DNA from 3 places in the Photobacterium sp. J15 genome. Region 3 is predicted to be linked to each of the others. Evidence: predicted binding sites of a transcription regulator. Region 3 holds the regulator's gene; each other region holds the start of a gene.
What was found. Region 3 encodes PurR, which represses purine synthesis genes. Its sites were predicted from a motif close to TNANGNAAACGTTTNCNTNA; they were not measured.
Positions count from the first base shown of each region.

Region 1: AACQ93_RS04410 (formate--tetrahydrofolate ligase) is a predicted target of PurR. The motif match lies at 2,314-2,333, and genes of this name have one in related genera.
Region 2: glyA (serine hydroxymethyltransferase) is a predicted target of PurR. The motif match lies at 2,033-2,052, and genes of this name have one in related genera.

Region 1 covers NZ_CAWMUI010000001.1:872,384-876,608, forward strand. Annotated here, with positions in the region: gene AACQ93_RS04405 (energy-coupling factor ABC transporter permease) at 1-475, shown strand, start outside; gene AACQ93_RS04410 (formate--tetrahydrofolate ligase) at 499-2,253, opposite strand; gene focA (formate transporter FocA) at 2,484-3,956, opposite strand; gene AACQ93_RS04420 (LysR substrate-binding domain-containing protein) at 4,179-4,225, shown strand, end outside.
Region 2 covers NZ_CAWMUI010000001.1:2,989,227-2,993,451, reverse strand. Annotated here, with positions in the region: gene AACQ93_RS13470 (hypothetical protein) at 28-450, shown strand; gene glnB (nitrogen regulatory protein P-II) at 561-899, shown strand; gene AACQ93_RS13460 (YitT family protein) at 1,117-1,728, opposite strand; gene glyA (serine hydroxymethyltransferase) at 2,184-3,434, shown strand; gene nrdR (transcriptional regulator NrdR) at 3,647-4,096, shown strand; gene ribD (bifunctional diaminohydroxyphosphoribosylaminopyrimidine deaminase/5-amino-6-(5-phosphoribosylamino)uracil reductase RibD) at 4,148-4,225, shown strand, end outside.
Region 3 covers NZ_CAWMUI010000001.1:1,532,471-1,536,695, reverse strand. Annotated here, with positions in the region: gene AACQ93_RS07150 (hypothetical protein) at 150-545, opposite strand; gene hutZ (heme utilization protein HutZ) at 748-1,305, opposite strand; gene purR (HTH-type transcriptional repressor PurR) at 1,900-2,907, shown strand; cyclic di-GMP riboswitch class I at 3,124-3,226, shown strand; gene AACQ93_RS07135 (TfoX/Sxy family DNA transformation protein) at 3,362-3,952, shown strand; gene AACQ93_RS07130 (hypothetical protein) at 4,209-4,225, shown strand, end outside.

The DNA of each region.
Region 1 (4,225 bases), 660 kb from region 3:
TTTCCTGGCACTGACTGTGCTGATTCTCTGTCACGGCTGGAAGATAGCTGTTTTGATTGGCTCTTTGCCTGTTGTGGGGTTGAGCTTGTTTGGGATGGTTGCCTGGCCGGATGTCGGGCTGTATGCCATGACGGGAGTTGTGTTGCCGATAACCTTTAGTTACGGCTTTTTCCTCTTTACCTACCGTTTCCTGCCCAGGCATTTGTTTGTTTACCTCTTTGTCGGGGCTTTCTTCAACGGCGCACTGACAATGGCGGTTCATTTGTTGCTGACCAGCGGTTGGGTATTTTTCAGCAACCTGTATTCATGGCACTACATTGTTGAAAATTATCTGGCATTACTGCCTTTGCTGTTATTTCCTGAAGCACTACTCAACGGGATGGCGATGACGTTGCTGGTGGTGTATAAGCCGGAGTGGGTGAGGACGTTTGCGGACAGAGACTATATCTATTCATCCCGTGATCGGGATGAATAGATAGGGTGGAAGTGAGTTGAAGATCAGCTCAAACCAGTGATGTTACCGTCTTCATCAATATCCATTTCCATGAAGGCCGGCTTTTCAGGTAGGCCCGGCATGGTCATAACATTGCCGCACAGTGCATAGATAAAACCGGCACCGGCGCAAAGCTTCAGCTCACGGATCGGAATGGTGAAATCAGTCGGAGCACCTTTGAGACTCGGATCATGGCTGATAGATAGCGGGGTTTTTGCCATGCAAACTGCCAGATTGTCGTGACCCTGAGCTTTAAGTTCAGCCAGTTGCTTTTTAGCTAGATCGGAAAGTTCAATGCCTCGGCCGCCGTAACCGACTTCTGCCACAGTCATCAATTTCTCTTCCAGAGTCTGTTCAAGGTTGTACAGCGGCTTGAATTGAGCCTGTGTTTCACAAGCTTTTACGACCGCGTTGGCTAGCTCAATCGCTCCTTCGCCACCTTTACCGAATGCTTCGCTGATTGCTACATCGACATGGCAGCCAAACTCTTCGGCTTCAACCATGGCTTTTAGCTGGGTAAGTTCAGCATCAGTGTCCTGTGGGAAGCGGTTGATTGCTACTACCACCGGGATCCCGTATTTGGCTGCGTTACGGATATGCCATTTCAGGTTGGCAAAACCAGCCTGCAGTGCCTGTTCATCCGGAGCAAAAATTGCTTCAGGCAATGCCTGGCCCGGGCGCAGATCATACAAGCCAGAGTTGGCTTTAAGGCCTCGCAGTGTTGCAACGACAACCGCACAATCCGGTCCGCGATCAGCTTGCTGCGCTTTGATGTTACAGGCTTTCTCGAAACCCATGTCTGAACCGAAGCCGCCTTCGGTAATGGTGAAGTCGCTCAGCTTCAGGGCAATTCGATCAGCAATGACAGATGAGTTGCCGTGGGCAATATTGGCGAATGGGCCTGCATGGATTAATGTTGGAACACCTTCCAGGGTTTGCATCAGGGTTGGCTCAATGGCTTCACACATAGTGACAGCCATGGCTCCGGCAACTTTGAGGTCTTCAGCAGTTACCGGTTCACCATCAAGGTTATAAGCCATAACGGTGCGGCCGATACGTTGGCGCATGTCCTTGAGATCTTTTGACAGGGCAAGGATAGCCATCAGCTCAGAAGCCGCCGAGATATCAAAGCCGTCTTCACGGGCAATGCCATTGATGGTTTTGCCCGGCTCATTGTTGCCGACCGTGATCATACGCAGGGCGCGATCGTTGTGATCCATTACGCGCTTCCAGCTGATACGGTTGATATCAATGCGCAGTGCCTTTAGACCGGTCTTTTCTTCAAATGCATCGTAACCATGGCGCTGTTCATGGTAAATCCGGGCATCCAGTGCTGCTGCTGCGAGGTTGTGGGCTGCGCTGACCGCGTGGATATCGCCGGTCAGGTGCAGGTTCAGCTTTTCCATTGGAGCTACCTGACTGTAGCCTCCACCGGCTGCGCCACCTTTGACGCCAAAAACCGGCCCCATTGATGGCTGGCGGATGCACGCCATAACGCTTTGGTTGATTTTGGCCAGCCCTTGAGCCAGTCCGATGGTGGTTACGGTTTTGCCTTCGCCTAGCGGAGTCGGGGTAATGGCGGTAACCAGTACTAATTTGCCTTCTTTTTGGTCACTCAGACGATTGAGGATAGAGGGCTTTACTTTCGCTTTCAGGCTGCCCTGGGGAGATAAGTCGTCCGGTAGAATTCCTGCTTGTTCTGCGATTTGCTCAATTGGGGTCAGTGTGGTGTCACGACAGATTTGAATATCACTTTTCATGGGCGGCCATAACCTCGCATTGGTAGCAATAGAGATATTGCATCGAACTGCTTTTGCAGGTCACGCAATCGTTTGCGTTTGGTTTATACCATAATTTTATCACGTATATGTAGAAAAAATCCGATGTTAGTGTGGTTTATTTGTTCTTAATTAAATCCTTGCCGGATGTGGAGGCGTAATGAGGAGGAAAAAAGAAAACCTGCCGGATATACCGGCAGGTGGTTCAGCGATTAAGCTGTTTCAGTTTTAGCCTGAGCTTGGTCTAACTCAGAAACAGAAACCAGGCTGCCGTATACCGGGCGTAGGGCCTTGATGATATCGTGGCGGCTGATCATACCAACCAGTTGCTCGTCTTTGACAACCGGGAAGCTTTGCGGACGGCTTACAACCATAGTGCGGGCACGTTCAGTCAGTGACTGGGTAGTCATTTGAGTTGCGATACCGCTGCTGCTTACCGGGTACAGGATGTTCTTGTCGATACTCATGTACTCAGCAATTTCCAGAATTGAGTTGTCTGGGCTTACTGTCTGGATTTCATGCTTCATCAGATCCTGCACTTTGCATTCTGCATCTGGCATGTAGTCGTTACACCACAGGTCAACCAGCGCATCATGAACAGAGAAGAAGCCAACAAGGCGGTTGTCGCTGGACAGAACCGGCGCACCTGACTGTTCTTCTTTCATCAGAATATCCAGCGCTTGTGCAACAGGCATACCTGGTTGCAGAGTCGTAGTTGCTGGACGCATGTAATCGTTCACTAATAGGTTTTCCTGAAGCATAGCGTTGTCCTTGTTTAAAACAGTGGAGTTAGAAAAATCCGGGGTGATGATGGTTGCAGTGGCTTGGTGCGTCTTATTTGAGCTGAAGATAGACCAGTAGCTCAGGCCGACAAGCACGCCGCCGCCAACAATGTTGCCCAGGGTGACTGGGATCAGGTTGGCAAAAATGAAGTTATGGATATTGAGGTCGGCAAACTGTTCAGGCGAAACTCCCAGGTTCAGCCAGAATGATTCCGGGGCAATGTTCTGAATAGTAATACCCAGCGGGATCATGAACATGTTTGCGACGCTGTGCTCAAAACCGGTGCTGACAAACATTGCAACCGGCAGGATCATCATGGCCATTTTGGTCATCATGTTGTTTGAGCAGAAGGTCATCCAGATGGCAAGACAAACCAACAGGTTACACAACACACCCAGAGAGAAAGCTTCCAGTGGCTGGTGGTGAAGTTTGTGCTGGGCAACGTGCAGGGCGTTAAGACCCCACTGGCCGCCGTCCAGTTGGTAAAGGCTCCCCATGGTTACCAGGCTTAGCAGCAGCATCGCCCCCAGGAAGTTACCGAAGTAAACTTTGCCCCAGGTTGCCAGCATACGGCCGGTGGTTATGTGTTTATTGGCACGGGCGATGGAAGACAGAACTGTACTGGTGAACAGTTCACCGCCGCAAATTACGACCAGGATCAGGCCCATACTGAATGCCAGGCCACCGAACAGACGGTTCAGGCCCCAGCCCAGGTTGCTGCCTGTGGTTACAGTGATGTAGAACACGAAAGCCAGGCCGATGAAGACACCGGCGGTAATCGCCAGTGAGATCGTGGTGCGGGTTGGTTTAGAAGCTTTGCCAACCGCGTACACTTCTGCCTGTTTCATCATCTCCTTCGGAGTGAAGTTATGGTTATTATTGGTTGCTGTTGACGCAGCCATGTCAAAATTCTCCTTTAAGTTTACTGACACTCCGGTGCGGGATGCGTGTTTGCGCTTTGGTTAGTAATGTCACTTTTCCTCCTCTGTGTGACGTGAATTACTGAGCGTCAGAATAAGTGGGAGCAAAGTCTTGAGTAAAATTGATAATTTCTTTAACCCCAATCACAAAAATTGATATTCTTGGCGATAAGGAACGATTTGCATTGGTAATAGGAGTTTTGAATGCGTTATTCACTGAAGCAGCTTGCTGTTTTTGAAGAGGTGGCAAG
Region 2 (4,225 bases), 1.5 Mb from region 3:
AATCATTGTCACGGAAGAGAGATGGGTATGGAATATCCCAACAACAATGGAATGGTAAGTGCAGCTAAGGGCTTGGCTGTGCTGGTGGTTATCTGCCTGCTTCGTTATTTCGACACTTTTGCCGTTATTTTCAGCTTTAACCAGGTGGGAATTGTGCCAAGTATTGTCGCTATCCTTGTTCTGCTTTCTGGTGTGTTAGCTACGGTCGGCTTGATGCGAGGCCAGATGTGGGGGTTTATCCCGCTTTATTTTTTCATTCCTGCAGTCACTTTGTTTTTTAAATTCAGTCTTATCCCATTTTTACCTTCACTGGTGGAGCCGGAATATCGCCGGATAGCCATTGTCGCTCTCAACAGTATTGTCTTAGTCTATGCTGTGTTATTGCTGCTTAGAATGATGGACTCAGAAGTTATTGTTCATACCGAAAAACCGCATGCAAAAGGCTGGTGATCAGATTGAGCTTTCAGCCTCAGATCTGTGATAATACTACCAATATTAATCAGGCAGTTGGTGACGCCTGGCGCACCGGTGGATCTCTGCTCAGAAAAGGACGATGAAAGATGAAGAAAATTGAAGCTGTTATTAAGCCTTTTAAGCTTGATGATGTTCGGGAAGCTCTGGCAGAAGTAGGTATCACAGGCATGACTGTTTCCGAAGTTAAAGGTTTCGGCCGTCAGAAAGGTCATACCGAGTTATACCGCGGTGCAGAATACATGGTGGACTTCCTGCCAAAAGTGAAACTGGAAATTGTTGTAGCAGATGAAGTGGCTGATCAATGTGTCGACACCATCATCGAAACAGCGCAAACCGGTAAGATCGGTGACGGTAAGATTTTCATGTTCGATGTTGAGCGCGTTGTGCGCATCAGGACTGGTGAAGAGGATGAAGACGCCATCTAAAATTCTTTTTCTTTGCTGTTTCATCCTTTATCTGCATCGGAAGTGCTCATTTATGCTTATAAACTCCGCGCTTCCTCTTTGCTAAAGAATGATACAGCTTTGCAAAAGAAATTTTAGGATCCGGAGCGAAAAACGCGTTATCTAACAAACAGAAGTAAAAAAGGCTTGTCATACGACAGGCCTTTTTATTATTTATCGCTAATTTGCCAGCGTTGCATTAACTTGCGACAGCTGCTCCCTGGTAGCGGCCTGGTTTGTGGTTCATGGCCAGCACCAGGTTCAGTATGATCGCGCCGATTACTGAGCAGCCGAGGATAACCGGGCTGACCAGAAAGAAAGAGGCGATCAAAATACTGATATCAATTCCCATCTGAAGTTTGCCAGCCGACATACCAAACTTTTCCTGCAGATACAGCACCAGGACATTGAAGCCGCCTAGGCTGGTTTGGTGACGGAATAGGATCAGCATACCCAGTCCCATCAAAAGGCCACCGATCACTGCGCAGTACATTGGTTCAAGGCGGCTGATTTCAAGCACATGGTGAAGGTTATCTGTAATTACAGATACCATACCACCAGAGAGAATGCTGGTAATGGCAAAGCGTTTGCTCATCCGGAACCAGGCCATTAGGTAGAATGGTGTATTGAGCAGGAAATATAGCTGGCCGAAAGACAGGTCGATAAACTGACTTAGTAACAATGCCAGTCCGGTGGTACCGCCAGTTAACAGGTCTGCCTGCTGAAGAAAGAACACCCCTTGCGAAACGACAAAAGTACCGGTAAGGATCGCAATAATATTTTCTTTTCGGGAGTGATAATAACCGCTCAACTCAATTCTCCTTATTTTTGGGAGGCGCAATAATAAGTTGGAACTGTTATAAAAAAGAAGACAGAGCTGGAAAGAGCCTGCCGAGCTGTGTAAGGTGCTGTTTACGAAAATGTAAATGATAATCTTCCCTTTGCACTTGTATTCTGTCTAAATGGGTATTTATTGATATTGGTGAGGCATTCACCAAGATGAAAACAATTCATGCAATTGTTGAAAATTTAGAAACAGAAATGACAATAAAAAGCTAAATCAGGGCTATCTGATTTAGATCAAATTATGTAATATACAGCGTTAGATATTGGCGGAACGAAAACGTTTGCGTCCAGGCGGCGCCTAGCTTTGTGGTTTTGCCTTTTTGATAGAAAAATAGTGATTACCACCAGTTCACATAAGGTTTTGAAATATCCAGGTGATTATGTGAATTGTATGAGAACAATCTGAGTCAGGAGATACAGATGCTAAAACGCGACATGAATATTGCCGATTATGACGCAGAACTTTTTGCAGCCATTCAGGAAGAGACTGCGCGTCAGGAAGAGCACATCGAGTTGATTGCTTCTGAAAACTACACCAGCCCGCGTGTAATGGAAGCACAAGGTTCTCAGCTAACAAACAAATATGCCGAAGGTTACCCGGGCAAGCGCTACTACGGCGGTTGTGAGTATGTCGACAAGGCTGAGCAGCTGGCTATTGAGCGTGCTTGCCAACTGTTTGGTGCAGAGTATGCGAACGTTCAGCCACACTCCGGTTCGCAGGCGAACAACGCAGTTTACATGGCACTGCTGAATGCCGGTGATACTGTTCTGGGTATGAGCCTGGCACATGGCGGTCACCTGACTCACGGCTCACCGGTAAACTTCTCTGGTAAGCTTTATAACATCATCCCTTACGGTATCGATGAAAACGGCCAGATTGACTACGCCGAAGTGGAAGCGCTGGCACTAGAGCACAAACCGAAGATGATCATCGGTGGCTTCTCTGCTTATTCTCAGGTTGTTGACTGGAAGCGCATGCGTGAAATCGCCGATAAAGTTGGTGCGTACTTCTTTGTTGATATGGCGCACGTTGCCGGTCTGATTGCTGCTGGTGTTTACCCGAACCCGGTTCCTCATGCTCATGTAGTGACTACAACAACTCACAAAACGCTGGCGGGTCCGCGTGGTGGTCTGATTCTGTCAAGCGCAGGCGAAGACTTTTACAAGAAACTGAACTCAGCAGTATTTCCTGGCGGTCAGGGTGGCCCGCTGATGCATGTTATCGCAGCTAAAGCGGTGGCATTCAAAGAAGCAATGGAACCGGAATTTAAAGAATACCAGGCTCGCGTTGTAGAGAATGCTAAAGCAATGGTTGAGGTGTTCATGGATCGCGGTTACAAGATTGTTTCTGGCGGTACTGAAAACCACCTGTTCCTGGTTGATTTGATCGACAAAGGCATTACCGGTAAAGAAGCTGATGCGGCGCTGGGTTCTGCAAATATTACTGTGAACAAGAACAGTGTACCGAATGATCCTCGCAGCCCGTTTGTAACTTCGGGTATTCGCGTTGGTACACCAGCGATCACTCGTCGTGGCTTTACGGTTGATGATTCGAAAGCTCTGGCTGGTTGGATGTGTGATGTGATGGATAACACCGAGAATCCGGAAGTGATTGAAGCAACAAAAGCAAAAGTACTGGAAATATGTAAACGCCTTCCTGTTTATGCATGATTTTCCGGGCATTTTAATGCTTCGGACACAGCACTGAAAAAGGTGCATTAATCGCAACGAAAAGGGCATGCCACCAGGCAGGCCCTTTTTTATTACGCGATTTCCATTGGTTTTTGCCTTTTTGCAGCATAAATAGCCAGAAAAAACACCTGAATACTCTCTATATATGACTGAAATGGGTTACACTGAGTCGACGAATTTGAGGAGGCATGATGCATTGTCCTTTTTGTGGTGCAAATGACACCAAAGTAATCGATTCCCGTCTGGTTGCAGACGGCCATCAGGTCCGTCGTCGTCGCCAGTGTTTGGCCTGTAATGAACGTTATACAACGTTCGAAACTGCAGAACTTGTGATGCCGCGGGTAATTAAAACCAACGGCAACCGCGAACCGTTTAATGAAGATAAGCTTCGCGGTGGTATTCAGCGTGCACTGGAAAAGCGTCCGGTCAGCACGGATGACATTGAACGTTCAATTAATACGATTAAATCCCGTCTTCGTGCGACAGGTGAGCGCGAAGTGCCGTCAGAAATGATCGGTAATCTGGTGATGGAAGCGCTGAAAGAGCTGGATAAGGTTGCTTATATCCGGTTTGCTTCTGTTTACCGAAGCTTTGAAGATATTCGTGAATTTGGTGAAGAAATCGCCAAGTTGGAAAAGTAAGTGAGTTAACGTTGTTTCAAGCGATAACTCCGTGAAGTGAAACGAAGCCAGATGTTCTCATCTATTGATCATGCCATGATGCTGCGTGCCATTAAGCTGGCAAAACGTGGCCGATTTACGACTGCTCCG
Region 3 (4,225 bases):
TTGAAAGAATCAATAAATTAAATATAAAAAGTCATTGATTAATACATTTAACACCGTCTATAGAAGCTTTAAATTCACTCTAATTCAGGCATAAAAAAACCGAAGCCATAGGGCTTCGGTTATATATTAGTTATGATTCGCTTCGATTTTTACAACTCGATTGCCTTATTCTGGCTCAGTAGCTTCATACCTTTAATATGCTGGAAAAACCACTTCAGAATGGCAAGCGCTGCTATGATTAAACCTGCAACCGGAATTGCCTGCAACAACTTGTCCAGCAGCGAGCTGTGTACCCAGTAACCGGCACCGGCCACCATCCCACTCATGGTCGCGGCTGTTACGCCCAACACAACAAAGAAGGTAAAAAACAAAAAGAAAGTACGAATAATTGTGTAGTAGTGGCTGTAACTCAGCTCATCTGTACCTTTATTCATTTGGTACGCGGAATAAAGCACTGCAAAAATACCAGAAATCATTAACGTAAACGGGGTCAGGAAGCTGGCAACGTAGGCAAAACGTACACCTTTCGTATTCTTATTGGACATAAATTAAATCCGATATTGTTATCAATATGACAATTATCACACGAAATTTTCCCCCTTCAAGAAAGCCTTCTGCTTACGATGATCCGGATCAAGCGATTCCGCGATTGTCCGTTATAACGACCTAAACGAACAAAGGCCTGATATTCATTCAGGCCTTAAATCACTATTTACGTTGCAACTTACATTAAGATACGAACTGCTGTTACAGCTTTTCTGATGGTGTTGTCACTTCGCTTCCATCTACAATACGCTTATGTCCTTCCTGCAAATGAACAAAGTCCACCAGATCATCACCGCTAACCTGAAATGCCTGACCGAAACCTTTAACAAACAATCCCTGAATCGGCTCCAGGCGGAATAGAGAAAAATCAGCCAGACCGCTTAGCCCTTCAACAATTTCACCAAAACGCTCTTGCAATGCAGCAATACCTTCCTGCCAACGTTCGGTTTCACGATCAACCACAAAGACATTCGCTTCAAATGTCAGCCGTTTACGGGCATAAATCGTTTTCGACGTACCTTCATCTTCAATCATCATCAAAGACACTTGCGGATTCTCGAGCAAATTACGCGCATGTTTAGCAATCTGGCTGATCAGCACATAATAACCATCATCCAGCAAGGCAAAGGGCGCGTAACTCACGTTAGGTTTGCCTTCTGCATCAACAGTAGCGAGCTGAAGGGTCTGGCACGACTCTCGAAATTCGGCAATTTCAGGGCCAAGCCGGTTTTGAAGGCGTACCTGCTTTACCTGTTTCATTAACTTGTATTTCTCCGGGATATTGTTGTTTTCATGCTTTAAGACGGCATTAGTGAATAGACGTTTTTTCTAACCTCTACTCCCATTTTTACCCATATCAATATAATAGCCCCGGATTTCCGCTTCTCTTGAAGAGAGAGCAGTCAGGTATCCCACCTCATTCCGCATTGCCAAGACAGATGTCACAAAAGCACATGTTTTATAACCAAAAGTTATCAGCACTATCAAATAGCTCAAACAAATAACGCATCATATGCACCTTAACACCCTTAAAGTGCATTAACTTTGTTGATATCTATCAAGATTTAAGATCTTGGAATACAGAAACGTTGCACTGTGCGCTACACTCAGTAGAATGTGAACGCAAGCGATTAACAATGTAACGTCAGTTAAAGACGCGAGAAGCAAGGCCGCTCGTTGCAGCGGCTTTTTGGCGTTTTTGTACATGATGATTTGTTCATAAAACAGACAGTAACAAACAGCAAAATTGCCTGAACAACCAAATACAAAGACAATTTTGCTGTCTGTTACTATCAATTTAAATGAATATGAAACGGTCGGGACCTCTGACCTGAAATTATTAGAAGAATAAGTATGGCAACGATTAAAGATGTTGCACGTTTAGCTGGAGTCTCAACGACAACAGTCTCACACGTGATCAACAAAACCCGTTTTGTAGCAGAAGCTACACAAAAAAAGGTATTAGAGGCTGTTGAAGAACTGAACTACGCGCCAAGTGCCGTCGCGCGAAGCCTTAAGTGTAATACCACACGTACCATCGGAATGCTGGTAACCAAATCAACCAACCCGTTTTTTGCCGAAGTCGTTCACGGTGTTGAAGAGTACTGCTATAGCCAAGGGTACACACTGATTCTTTGTAACACAGAAGGTAATCTTTCCAAGCAACGAGATTACCTACGCATGTTGGCAGAAAAACGTGTCGATGGCCTGCTTGTCATGTGCTCAGATCTTGACGAAAAGCTACTTGAGCTTCTTGAACGTCAAAAAGATCTGCCAATGGTGATTATGGATTGGGGTCCGGAAAGCCCGCACACGGATAAAATTCAGGACAACGCAGAACTTGGCGGCTATGTTGCAACCAAGTACTTCATCGAACAAGGTCACACAAAGATTGGCTGTCTGAGCGGTCACACAGACAAACTCACATGTCAGGAACGTCTGAAAGGTTTCCACAAAGCCATGAAGGAAGCTGAGCTGGACGTAAATGAAGACTGGCTGCTTGAAGGGGACTTCGAATGTGAGTCTGCTGTTGTTGCGGCGAAGCGCTTTATTGAAATGAAAGATCGCCCTACCGCCATCTTCTGTTTTAACGACATCATGGCAATGGGCTTGATCAGTACGTTTGAACAGGCTGGTATCCGTGTTCCTGATGATATTTCTATCATCGGGTACGATAACATCGATTTGGCGCCTTACTTCTCGCCCCCTCTGACTACAATTCACCAGCCAAAGCGCAGATTGGGTCAAACGGCGATCGAGATCTTACTTGCACGTGTTAAAGACAAAAAACACGAGCATCAGATTTTTGAAATGGCACCTGAACTGGTGGTTCGCAATTCTGTTAAGAATCTTAATGCATAAATCGTAATTGCAATCTGCGTCGACATTGACACATAAAACCGGTGAGGCAACTCGCCGGTTTTTTTTTCATCCGTGAAAAAAATAGTATTCAATATGAACAATCGATATGAAAAATGCGTCGAGAGCCCAAAAAACGAACTAATTTATTGGACCAAGATCACACTTTTAAAAATGGGAGCAAGGTCAAAAATCATAACTTAAGATATATTAATAGCGTCACGAACAAGGCAAACCATTCGAAAGATTGGGACGCAAAGCTTCCGGCCTAAAAGTGTTTAGTTTTATGAACTATGTCACTTATGGTAGCGGGGTTGCCGATGGATGTAGCAAATGGCTATGTCAGACTTTAACTTATCGCTGACATAGTCTTTTTGTAAATTTTGCTATTCTGAATCCTCGCTCTTGTTTTAGGTGACTCGAAGATATTTCACAATATTTATCACCGAGAAGACGCATGGACAAACCAGTACTTAAAGAATCATTAAGATTATTTAATTGTTTCGAGAATATTAAATCTCGTTCAATGTTTGGCGGTTTTGGCATATTTTCAGGCGAAACAATGTTTGCGCTTGTAGTAAATGACAAATTGCATTTACGTGCTAATGCCGACAACGAAGAAGAATATAAGAAAGCAGGTCTGGAACCTTACGTTTATAAAAAACGTGGCTTCCCTGTTGTAACTAAGCAATATGCTATTCCTGAAGAATGGTGGAATGAGCCTCAAAGAATTGTCAGCAAAGCTGAACGAGCTCTGGAGGCGGCCAAACAGGATAAGGAAACCAAAAGCAAAAGCGGACCGAACCGTATTAAAGATCTGCCAAACCTTCGCCTTGCCAACGAGCGAATGCTTAAGAAAGCTGGCATAAGCACAGTTGAAGAACTGTATGAAGCGGGCTCCCTAAATGCTTACAGAGCATTGCAGGAGACACACAAAGATACAGTTAATATCGAGCTTCTGTGGGCATTAGAAGGTGCTGTAAGTGGTACGCACTGGTCTGTAATTCCACAACAGCGACGTACAGAGCTTCTGTCACAACTGAATTAAATTCAGATAAGCAAAATATAATAAGAGGTGCATGTCACCTCTTATTTTTTATGCTTATACCCAACCTGATTAATTAATACTTGTAGCATATAAAAATAATTGCTTAATTAAATTATTTAGTCGTTAATTGACAATTTTTTGTCAATACGAGTGAAAAATTGACACTTCTCACAAAGCTGTTCATAAAATCATCAACACTCTTTTTTTAACTCCTCCGATTAGTAAAATTGAACCGTCATATAAACCGGAGGTTGTTATGTACTATTCAAAGCC